2 regions of the Aestuariimicrobium sp. Y1814 genome follow, and region 1 is predicted to be linked to the other one. Evidence: predicted binding sites of a transcription regulator. Region 1 holds the regulator's gene; the other holds the start of a gene.
What was found. The regulator LexA, encoded in region 1, represses DNA repair genes until DNA is damaged. The targets are predictions, from matches to a motif close to TCGAACANNTGTTCGA.
Positions count from the first base shown of each region.

Region 2: ACQE3C_RS10285 (DUF222 domain-containing protein) is a predicted target of LexA. The motif match lies at 2,405-2,420, and genes of this name have one in related genera.

Region 1 covers NZ_JBNJRW010000001.1:359,622-365,480, forward strand. The annotation lists gene ACQE3C_RS01770 (vitamin B12-dependent ribonucleotide reductase) at 1-767, opposite strand, end outside; gene nrdR (transcriptional regulator NrdR) at 854-1,306, opposite strand; gene ACQE3C_RS01780 (DUF2752 domain-containing protein) at 1,505-1,954, opposite strand; gene ACQE3C_RS01785 (RDD family protein) at 2,114-2,992, shown strand; gene ACQE3C_RS01790 (hypothetical protein) at 3,108-3,428, opposite strand; gene lexA (transcriptional repressor LexA) at 3,658-4,494, shown strand; gene ACQE3C_RS01800 (ATP-dependent DNA helicase) at 4,523-5,859, opposite strand, start outside.
Region 2 covers NZ_JBNJRW010000008.1:30,443-36,301, reverse strand. The annotation lists gene ACQE3C_RS10300 (FtsX-like permease family protein) at 1-1,384, shown strand, start outside; gene arr (NAD(+)--rifampin ADP-ribosyltransferase) at 1,381-1,791, shown strand; gene ACQE3C_RS10290 (YdeI/OmpD-associated family protein) at 1,815-2,363, shown strand; gene ACQE3C_RS10285 (DUF222 domain-containing protein) at 2,507-3,829, shown strand; gene rocD (ornithine--oxo-acid transaminase) at 3,833-5,035, opposite strand; gene ddaH (dimethylargininase) at 5,032-5,856, opposite strand.

The sequences.
Region 1 (5,859 bases):
TCCTCCTCGCGGGCCTTGGTCTCGACGAACTCGACGATGTCGGGGTGGTCGACGTCGAGCACGACCATCTTGGCCGCGCGACGGGTGGCGCCACCGGACTTGATGGTGCCGGCCGAGGCATCGGCGCCGCGCATGAACGAGACCGGGCCCGAGGCGGTGCCACCGGAGCTCAGCAGTTCCTTGGAGGAACGGATCCGCGACAGGTTCAGGCCGGCGCCCGAACCGCCCTTGAAGATGAAGCCCTCCTCCTTGTACCAGTTCAGGATGGAGTCCATGGAGTCGTCGACCGACAGGATGAAGCAGGCGCTGACCTGCTGCGGCGACTGGGTGCCCACGTTGAACCAGACCGGGGAGTTGAAGCTGAAGTACTGGCGGGCCAGCATCCAGGTCAGCTCGTGCTCGAAGATCTCGGCGTCCTCGTCGGTGGCGAAGTAGCCGTTGTCCACCCCGGCGCGAGTGTAGGTCTTCACGACACGGTCGATGAGGTCCTTGAGGCTGGTCTCGCGAGCCTCGGTGCCCAGCGCCCCACGGAAGTACTTGGTGGTGACGATGGTCGAGGCGTTGATGCTCCAGAAGTCAGGGAACTCGACCCCACGCTGCTCGAAGACGGTCTCGCCCGTCTTCCAGTTGGTCTGGACGATGTCGCGCTTCTCCCAGGTGATCTCGTCGTAGGGGTGCACACCCTCAGTGGTGAACACCCGCTCGATGGTCAGTCCGGCCCGCTTGCGGGTTGAGGTGCGGCGCGCCGTCCGCGTGGTCTCGGTCATGGGGGGGTCTCCTGTGTATCGGTGGGGGCAGTAACGATGGTGCAGGCAGGCACTGACAAAAGTGGGGCCGGCTGCGCGGTGTCTGGTCAGGTGGTGGCGGGTTCCTGCATGCGCGCGATCTCCTCCAGGAAGTCGTCGACGCACTGGTAGTGCTTGTACACCGAGGCGAAGCGCAGGTAGGCCACCGGGTCGAGCTCGCTCAGCGGGCCGAGGATGGCCACGCCGACCTCGTCGGTGGGCACCTCGGCCTGTCCGCTGGCCCGCAGCGCCTCTTCGACGCGCTGGCCGAGCTTGGCCAGGTCGGCCTCGGTGACCGGGCGGCCCTTGCAGGCCTTGCGGACACCGGAGATGACCTTGTCGCGGCTGAAGGGCTCAACGACGCCGCTCTTCTTGACGACCACCAGTTGCATTTGCTCGATGGTCGTGAAGCGGCGCTCGCACGCGGGGCACTGGCGGCGACGGCGAATGCTGGCGCCCTCGTCGGCCGAGCGTGAGTCCAGCACCCGGGAGTCGGTGTGACGGCAGTAGGGGCAGTGCACGGCGATCTCCCTTCCCTGTGGTGCAGGTGCTGGCTGTGGGCAACTTGTGGACGGCGTGTGTACGAACAACCACAAGCTGTGGATGAACCACATCGGTGTAACTACTAGATGTAGAGACTATAGACATGAGCGACCACCACATCAAGGGCGCGACACGCACACCTTCAGCAAACTCGTGGAGCCAGACCGGGCCAGGGTTCAGGGCAGGCCGATGGTCAGCGAACCGAACACGTTCCTGACCAGCATGAACACCGCCGCGGTCACACCGACGACCCAGTAGAGCCGCTTCTCGGTGATCCGGCCCCAACGGCGGGGCCACCTCAGTTTCGGCCCGCCGAACAGCTCGACCACCCAGGCCAGGCTGAGCAGGGCCAGCAGGATGCCGCCGACGAACAGCAGTGGGTTCCACGCGAAGGCGGCGCCCAGATCACCCCCGAGGGCGCTGGCGACCATCCGGCTGCCGCCGCACAGTGGGCAGTAGATGCCGAGCTTGACCAGGCCGCACTCGAACCCGACGCCGGTGACGGCGTACAGGCCACCGATGCCCAAGCCGACCGCGCCGAGCATGCCCACCCGGCGCAGGGCATGCGCCGGCGAGAAGGGGTGCGAGGGGTTCTCGAGCACCGGAAACACGGGAGTGGTTGCCACCCAGCCATCCTCCCACAGCACCTTTCACCTCACCGGGGGTTCTCAGGAAGACAGACTCGTTGAAGCCGCGACATTGAGACCCTCCCCCGCTAGATTTGGTCTCGTTCGCACGCACCACCTGGTCGAGCACTGCGAAAACACCGAACTTGGAGAACCCTCATGAGCAACAACTGGAACGAGCCGAATGCACCGCAGGGCGGTGACGGCGGGGCAGACCAGAACTGGAACCAGGCCGGCAGCGCCGACCAGCCCTGGACTGATCCCACCCAGGGCAGCCAGCCCAGCGCCGACCAGCCTTGGACTGATCCCACCCAGGGCAGCCAGCCCAGCGCCAACTCGTCGTGGGACCAGAGCCAGGCCTCGGCAAACCAGGGTTGGGATGCCAACGCTGGCCAGCAGGCCGGTGGCTGGGACCAGAGCCAGGCCTCGGCGAACCAGGGTTGGGACCAGAGCCAGCAGGCAGGCGGCTGGGACCCCAACGCGGGCCAGCAGGGCTACAACCCCGGCCCGGCCGGCGGTGCCGCCTACGGCGCCCCGGGCTACGGCGCCCCGCCCGCGGCCCCCGGTGCCAACATCGGCCCGCTCGGCATGCCGCTGGCCAGCTTCGGCAAGCGCGCCTACGGTTGGCTGTTCGACTTCCTGCTGCCCGGCTTCGTGATCAGCTTCATCGTAAGCCTGATCTTCCGCCCCGAGGTCACCTCGACCAGCGGTGGCGTCACCGTCACCCAGACCAACAACATCCCCAGCATCATCGGCAGCCTGCTGCTGTACCTCGCGCTGTCCTACGTCAGCGCCAAGACCGGTCAGACCTGGGGCCGCAAGATCGCCAAGACCCAGCTGGTCGGTGAGGACGGCCAGCCCATCGGTCTGGGCAAGAGCTTCATCCGCTACATCGCCCACTACGTCGACTCGATCATCTGCATGATCGGTTGGCTCTTCCCGATCTGGGACAGCAAGCGCCAGACGCTCGCCGACAAGATCATGAAGACCTACGTCCTCGACGTGTCGCAGTCCGGGCCGATCAACGTCCAGCAGTGAACTGATCCGACTGCGGAACACTCCGCGAACACCAGCGGCGGCCCCGCCCTTGAGGCTGGGGCGCCGCTGTTGTTGTTCGCCCCTTGTTGTGCGTCGGGTACTCAGCGGTGGCCGCTCAGGGCTGGCCCACCACCACGGGCTGTGCTGCCGGCGCCTCGGTCGGCTGGCTGACCGCCCAGAGGCCCTGCACGAGCACGACCAGGCCGAACAGGAAGACCAGCGCCACGGCCACCATGATCGCCAGCAGACTGGCATCGCTGGGGCCGCTCGCGGCGCGGGGCACAGAGCACGCCCGCACCGACGATGCGGTGGCCAGGCGGGCCGGACGCCGACGGGGTGACGCCTGGGTCGACGGCTGAGCCATGGGCTGGGTGAGTCGGACCCGGGCCGGGCGGACTGCGGCACCGGTCTCGCGGGTGAGGGTTGCTGCGCTCATGTGATCCTCCTGGGAAGGCCGCCCTGCACATCCTGCAACGCGGTTCGAACACCTGTTCGATCAGGACTCTACTGGCAACCAGCCCAGCAATCAAACATTTGTTCGACATCGGGTCGCTCGACCAGCAGCTGACCCCAGTCGACCAGGCCCCACTGACAAAACTTGCGACACACTCGATTGTGTCGAACAGGTGTTTGAATTGTGGGGCCGGGCAGGCTAGCGTAGGAGCATGGCTGATGATTCGACCCGCGACACCCCCCGACGTGCTGCGACTCCCCGTCGCGCCCAGAAGTCGACCCGGGGGCCGGGTCGTCCCAGCAACGCCGCCGTCGCCGCCGAACTCGGCACCGTGCACGCCCTGCCCGACGGCCCCGCCGACCAGGAGGGCCTGACTGCCCGCCAGCGGGTGATCCTCGAGGTCATCCGCGATGCCGTCGCCGCCCAGGGCTACCCGCCGAGCATCCGCGAGATGGGTGAGGCGGTCGGCCTGGCCAGCCCGAGCAGCGTCTCCCACCAGCTGAAGGCGTTGGAGGCCAAGGGCTTCCTGCGTCGGGACCCTCATCGTCCGCGCGCCCTCGAGGTGCACCTGCCGCCCTCGATGGCGACCCCGTCAGCGGCCCCCGAGCGCCTGCACCAGGTCACCGAGGACGAGGTCGACGACCCGACCGGGATCAACGATGCCCAGCCCACCGGGGTGGCGGTGCCGGTGGTCGGCCGTATCGCCGCCGGTGGTCCGATCCTGGCCGAGGAGCATGTCGAGGACGTGTTCGCCATGCCGCGCCAGCTCGTCGGCGAGGGAGTGCACTTCATGCTCGAGGTGAAGGGTGACTCGATGGTCGATGCGGCCATCTGTGACGGGGACTGGGTTGTGGTGCGCAAGCAGGACACCGCGGTCAACGGCGACATCGTGGCTGCGTTGCTCGACGACGAAGCCACCGTCAAGACTTTCAAGCGCAAGGACGGCAAGGTGTGGCTGATGCCGCACAACCCGGACTACAGCCCGATCGACGGCACCTACGCCTCCGTGATGGGCAAGGTGGTGGCGGTCATCCGCAAGGTGGGCTGAGCCCCACCCCTCAGCCGCGCGACTCCCGTCAGTCGCGTGCTTCCTGCAACCTGCGCAGCGCCTGGACCGCGACCTCACGGTCGGTGGTCATCCAGTAGTTGGGCATGGACGAGCGCAGGTAGGACCCGTAGCGGGCGGTGACCAGCCGCGGGTCCAGCACCGCGATCACACCCCGGTCGGTGGCCCGCCGGATCAGCCGCCCACTCCCCTGCGCCAGCAACAGGCCGGCGTGGGCTGCGGCCACCGACATGAACCCGTTCCCACCGGCCTGCGCCACCGCCTGCTGCCGGGCCTGCATCAGCGGGTCATCCGGGCGTGGGAAGGGGATCTTGTCCATGATCACCAGCTCGCAGGTGTCACCGGGCACATCGATGCCCTGCCACAAAGAAAGAGTCCCGAACAGGCTGGTCTGCGGGTCGGCCACGAACTGGCTGGTCAACTCCGACAACTGGGCATCGCCCTGGCACAGGATCTTCAACTGCGGCAGCTGCTCGCGCACGTGGTTGGCGGCCTCGACCGCATTGCGCTGGGAGGCGAACAGCCCCAGGGTACGCCCGCCCGCGGCCCACACGAGTTCGGCGATCTCGGCCAGTAGTTCGGCGGCCATGCCGTCGCGTTGCGGCTTGGGCAGGTCTGCCCCGACATAGAGGATGCCCTGCTTGGGGTAGTCGAACGGCGAGCCGACATCAAGCCCGGCCCATGCCCAGCGGCCCTCGTCCCCGTCGACGACCTGGGTGGCATCAGCCACCTGTTCCTTGCGGCTGAGCCCGACGCTGGCGGCGATGTTCTCGAAGTTCCCGCCGACGGTCATGGTGGCCGAGGTGAGTACGGTCGGACGTTCCCCGAAGACCTTCTCCCGCATGAGGCCGGCCACCGACAGCGGCGCGACATGTGCCCAGCGGCCGAACCGTTCCCGTTCGGAGACCCAGATGACGTCCTGGGTGTTCAGGGCGGCCATCCGCTCGGCGATGTCGAAGACCTCCTTGACTGCGGCCGCGGACTGCGACTTCTCGGCGTCGTCACCGCGCACCGTGGCCCCGTCGGCGGCTCCCTTGCCGGTCAGCTCGCTGACAGCCTTGCGGGCGGCGTCGCGGACGCTGCGGAAGGCGTCGACCACCGGGCCGTCCTCGGTGATGCGGGCCAGTTCTGACTCCTCGAGGCCCCGGGCCAGGATGTCACCCGCCTCGAGCAGGTCGACCCCGGTGTCATCGGTGAGCCACGGCAGGGCGCGTCGACCCACCCGCTCGACCACCTGGGGGCTGAGTTCGGCGCTGGCGGCGCCGGTCACCCGGGAGACCAGGTCGTGGGCCTCGTCGACGATGATGGCGTCATGTTCGGGCAGGACGGTGCCGCCGTGCATCGCGT
Region 2 (5,859 bases), on a different contig from region 1:
CAACTCGTGGACGAACTGGCTGGGCGTCAGCATCGTCTTCCTGACCCTCAGCCTCGTGTTCGTGTTCTCGTCGCTGACCATCGTGAGTGGTTTCACGGCGGTCGCCAACGGCGAGATGGCACTCGAGCAGTCCGGTGAGTTCACCCTGGTGCCCATCACCAACTTCGTGCTCGGCGGCATCGTGGGGCTCGGGGTCGTCTCGTCGTCGGTCGGCTTGGTCGTCGATTACCGGCGCGGGGCCCTGGCGCGGCTGTCACTGGCGGGGGCGACGCCACGCCAGGTGGCGGGCACCGTGATGGGCCAGTTGGCCGCGGTGACGATCGCCTGCGCCCTGGTCGCTGACGTGATCTGCCTGATCGGGCTGGGGGCCGGGCTGGAACTGCTGGCGGCTGCCCGCACCGAACCGGACATGCTCGTGGTGGCCCCGACCCCGATCCGTGACCTGGGGGCGGTCCTGTTGACCAATGTGCTGACCGTGGGGTTCGCCCTGCTGGCCGGCTGGGGGCAGGCCCGCAAGGCGAGCAGGATCCCACCCGTGGAGGCCCTGCGCCAGGCGGAGTCGGCGACCTCGAAGCCCCGGGTCGTCCTGCCGGTGCTGGGCGCAGTGGCCGCTGTGGTGGCCACGCTGGCGGCCTTCGCCATGATCCCCGTGCTGGCGCAGTACCGCGACAAGGAGACCGCCAGCAACGTCATGCAGTTGGCGATCGCGGTGCTGCTGACCAGCACGCTGGCGATGTCGGCGGTGGCGCACCTGTACGTCGGGCCGTTGGCGCGGTTCTGGACCGGGCTCATCCCGGTGCGTAGCGCCACCTGGCAGATCGCCCGCCGCAACGTGTCGCGGCGCGGCACCCGGTTCGCGCGCTCGGTCACGCCGGTGATGTTCACCGTCGCCCTGCTGCTGGGTATGACGGTCATCATGCCCACCATCGCTGCCACGACGGCGAAAGCCGGGCTGGAGATCCAGCTGTCGGCAGCGGGGCTGGGCCCGGTGCTCACCATGGTCGGACCCATGCTCGCGATCGCCCTGGCCGGTGGTGTGGGGTCGCTGTTGATGATGAGCAAGCAGCGTGACGCCGAACTCGCCCTGACCGGGGTGCTGGGCGCCACGCCGAGCCAGCGGCGGGTCCTGCCGATCCTCGAGGCCGGGATCATCGCCGGGACCGCCCTGTTCCCGGCGTTGGTGGCCGTGGGTGTCGAGATCGCCTACTTCTGGTTCGGGCTGCCGGCGGCCGGGTACGACCCGGTGGTGTCGGTGCCGTGGGCGTACTTCGTCGGCTCGTTCCTGGTGGCGCTGCTCATCACGGTGGCGGCGACGCTGCTGCCCACCCTGCCCGCACTGCGGCTGCCCGAACGCCGGGTGCTGGCGAGGCTGGCGGCGGAGTGAGCGATGAGGGACCGTTCTTCCACGGGACGATCGCCGACCTGCGGGTCGGTGACCTGCTGCGGGCGGGGCACCGGTCGAACTACCGGCCCGATGTCGTGATGAACCACGTCTACTTCACGGCCCAGCGCGACGGTGCCGGGCTGGCCGCCGAACTGGCACGGGAACTCGACGGTGGCACCGCCGCTCCGCGGGTCTACCGGGTCGAACCGACCGGGGCGTTCGAGGACGACCCGAACGTGACGGACAAGAAGTTCCCGGGGAACCCCACCCGCTCGTACCGGACCCGTGAGCCGTTGCGCATCGCCGAGGAGGTCACCGACTGGACCCGGCTGACGCCGGAAGCGCTGCAGGAGTGGCGCGACCGGCTGGCCCGGCTGCGGGAGAGCAACGCCGAGATCATCAACTGAGGCGCTCGAAAGGGGGCCCGCCGATGCAGGCCGATGCCGAGAACGTGGAACCGCAGGGCCTCGACGAGTGGTCTGCCTGGCTGGCCGAACACCATGGTCGGGGCGATGGGGTGTGGCTGGTGTCACGCCGCAAGGCCGCTGACAGGGCGGTCTCGTACGAGGACTGCGTGGTCGAGGCCCTGCGGTGGGGCTGGGTCGACTCGACCCAGCAGCCCGTGGACGAGCACCGTTCCCGCATGTGGTTCGCGCCGCGGCGGTCCGGCAGAATCTGGACGCGGCGGAACAAGGAGCGGGTCGCCCGGCTGGTGGCCGAGGGTCGGCTCGAGCCCGCGGGCCCGGCGGCGGTGGACGCAGCGAAGGCCAACGGCAACTGGACGCTGATGGATGCTGTGGAGGACCGCATCGTCCCCGACGACCTGGCCGCTGCGCTGGATGCCCTCGGTGCGCGGGAGGGCTGGGACCGGCTGACACCTTCGGCGCAGAAGCAGCAGTTGGCCTGGATTGCCACGGCCAAGCGGCCTGAGACCCGGGCGAAGCGGGTGGCGGCGACGGCGGAGGCGGCCGCGGAGTAGGTCGGGCGCTCTGCAGGTTTTGTCGGACCCTCGGGGGAGAATGGATCATCAGTTCGAATCAATGGTGATCGGGGACGATGATGGCGCAGGGTGGGCAGGTTGCGCAGTTCGATGTGGTGAGGGCGCGGGGGAGACTCGCGGAGTTGGCGGGGGCGAACCAGGCGGTGTGGCAGGCCGAAGCCGTCCGGTTTCGGGTGTGGGCGGAGTTCGCCGATGAGTACACCACGCCCGCCCATGATGGTGGGCCGGTGTTGGCCGGTACGGAGCGGATGCTGCAGTGGGGTGGGGACGGGACCCCGTTGGTGGCCGAGTTCTGCGTCCTGGAGGTGGCGGCGGCGTTGCGGTTGGACGAGCACCAGGTCCGTTGCCAGATCGGGGACGCGTTGGCGGTGCGGCACCGGTTGCCGGGTGTGTGGCAGGCCGTGATGGCCGGCTGGTTCCGGGTCTGGGCCGCGGTCGACCTGGCTGATGCCACCCGCACCCTGCCCCTGGCGGAGGCCCTCCTCCTGGATAGGGAGATCAAGCCGTTGTTGTTGGTGTGGTCGCGGCGCCGGTTGCTGAAGTATGTGAAGGGTCGGGTCACTGACCTGCACCCCCAGCAGGCCCAGTCTGAGCATGAGCAGTTGAAGGAGCAGTGCCGGGTGGACTTCGAGGAACCCGTGGCCGGGTTCACCCGGGTCTTCGCGACCCTGCCGGCCGGGGAGGCGGTCGGGTTGAAGGCCCGTATCCAGCAGGTGGCGGTGATCCTGGGCAAGTGCCCCCGTGACCCCGACGTACCGGTGGAGTCGTTGGAGTACCGGCAGGCGCAAGCCCTGGGGTTGTTGGCCAGCCCCGCCTACGCCCTCCAGTTGCTGCAGGCCGACCTTGCGGACCGGTTGCCGGCACTCGACCCCCAGTGCCCGATGGCCGGGTGGGCCGGGCATGAGTGCGGCACCATCACCACCGACCCGGCGAAACTGCTGCCCACCGTCGAGGTGGTGGTGCACCTGACCGACCAGGTCCTCCGCGACGGTGCCGGGGTGGCCCGCAGTGAACAGGTCGGCCCCCTGCTCGCCGGCTGGGTGAAGACGCTGGTCGGGCACAGTCGGGTCCGGGTCCGCCCCGTCCTCGATGCGGGCAACCAGGTGCCGGTGGATTCCTACGAATGCCCACCGAACATGCGCCGGGCCGTGGAACTGCGCAACCCCTACGAGGTGTTCCCGTTCTCCAGCCGCCTGTCCCCGGGCCTCGACCTGGACCACACCACCCCCTGGACCCCCACCAGCGGACTCACCAGGGCGGACAACCTCGGGCCGTTGTCCCGGCGGGTCCACCGCGCGAAAACCCACGGTGGCTGGCACCTCGAACAACTCCACCCCGGCATGTTCATCTGGACCTCACCCCTGGGATTCCGCTACCTCGTCACCCCCACCGGATCCTGGATGATCAACGACCCCACCACCCACATCACCACCCTCGCCGGCTGAGCACTACTCGGCCAGCACCAGCGCCAGTTGGTCGACGGCCCAGTTCAGCTCGGACTGCTGGATCGTCAGTGGCGGTGCCAGTCGGACGGTATGACCGTGGGTGTCCTTGACGAGCACTCCGCGCGCGAGCATGCGCTCGGCGACCTCGCGTCCGGTGCCGCGGGAGGGTTCGATGTCGACCCCTGCCCAGAGCCCGGCCACGCGCACGTCCGTGAGCCCGTGTCCGAGCAGGGCGTCCAGTCGCGCCTTGAGGTGGCGCCCCAGGGTCGCGGAGCGGTCCTGGAACTCGCCGGTGCGCAGCAATTCGACCACTCGCAGGCCGACGGCCGCGGCAAGCGGGTTCCCTCCGAACGTCGACCCGTGCTCGCCGGGCTGGAACACACCGAGCACCTCGCGGTCCCCGACGACCGCCGAGACCGGCAGGATCCCGCCGCCCAGGGCCTTGCCCAGCAGGTACAGGTCGGGGACGACACCGTCGCGCTCGCACGCGAAGGTGACCCCGGCTCGTCCGAGCCCGGACTGGATCTCGTCGGCGACCAGCAGCACGTTGTGCCGGGTGCACAGCTCGCGGACCCTGCGCAGGTAGCCCGCCGGCGGGATGATGACGCCGGCCTCACCCTGGATGGGTTCGATGAGCACCGCGGCCGTGGACTCCCCGATCGCGGCCTCGATGGCGTCCGCCTCCTGGTACGGGACGATGTCGAAGCCGGGGGTGAACGGACCGAACCCGTCACGGGCGAGCGGGTCGTCGCTGAACCCGACGATGGTGGTCGTGCGGCCGTGGAAGTTGCCCGCGGCGACGATGATGCGGGCGCTGTCGGCAGGCACCCCCTTGACCCGGTAGGCCCAGGCGCGAGCGGCCTTGATGCCGGTCTCGACGGCCTCCGCGCCGGTGTTCATCGGCAGCACGAGGTCCTTGCCGCACAACTCGGCCAGGGCAGCACAGAAACCAGCGAGCTGGTCGTTGTGGAAGGCCCTGCTGGTCAGGGTCAGTCGTCCGATCTGGTCAACCGCCGCCCCGACCAGGTCGGGGTGGCGGTGCCCGAAGTTGAGGGCCGAGTAGGCCGACAGCAGGTCGAGGTAGCGCCTGCCCTCGACGTCGGTGACCCACACGTCCTGCGCCGAGGCCACGACCACCGGCAACGGGTGGTAGTTGTGGGCGACGTGCTGGTTCTCCTCGTAGATGTGGCGAGTTGTCGTGCTCATGATCTGCCTCCTCGCAGCTCCAGCGTGCAACATTTGATCCCGCCGCCGCCGAGGTGCAGTTCGGACACGTCGACGGGGACGGGGAGGTAGCCGCGCTCACGCAGCTCGGCCTCGAAGTGCCCGGTGTCCGGCGGGATGATCACGTGGCGGCCATCGCTGGTCGCGTTCACCACCAGCGCGTCCGGTGCGGGGGTGGGCAGTCGGATCGCGTCGGGGAAGCGCACCGCGAGCTCGTCCTGGCTGGGCTGGTCGAAGGCCGCGGGCAGGTAGGCGATGGTCTCCTCATCGAGCACGCACAGCGCCGTGTCGAGGTGGTAGTAGGTGGGGTTGACCAGCCGCAGCGAGACGACCTCTCGTCCGAACACCCGCGCGACCTCATCGTGACTGGCGCGAACCGACCTGAAGCCGTGGCCGGCCAGGATCGTGTCACCCACCAGCATCAGGTCGCCCTCCCCCTCCTGCGTGGCGACCGGCTCGACCACGTCGAACCCGTGGGCGGCGCACCAGTCCAGGAAGTGGGGTTCCTCGCCGCGCCGTTCGGCGACGGCAAACCGGGCGCCGAGCGCGATGCCGTCGATGACCAGGCCGGCGTTGGCCGTGTAGACCATGTCGTCCAGGCCCGGGACCGGGTCGATCAGTTCGACCTCGTGGCCCAGGCGCAGGTAGGTATCGTGCAATGCCTGCCACTGGGCCAGCGCCCTGGCCCGGTCGGGCTGCCGACCCCGGTTCATCCATGGATTGATCTCGGAGCTGACCGCGAAGTGCTCGGGTCGGCACATGAGGTAGCGACGCGGTTGTTGGATTCGCTGCGTGGAGGACATGTC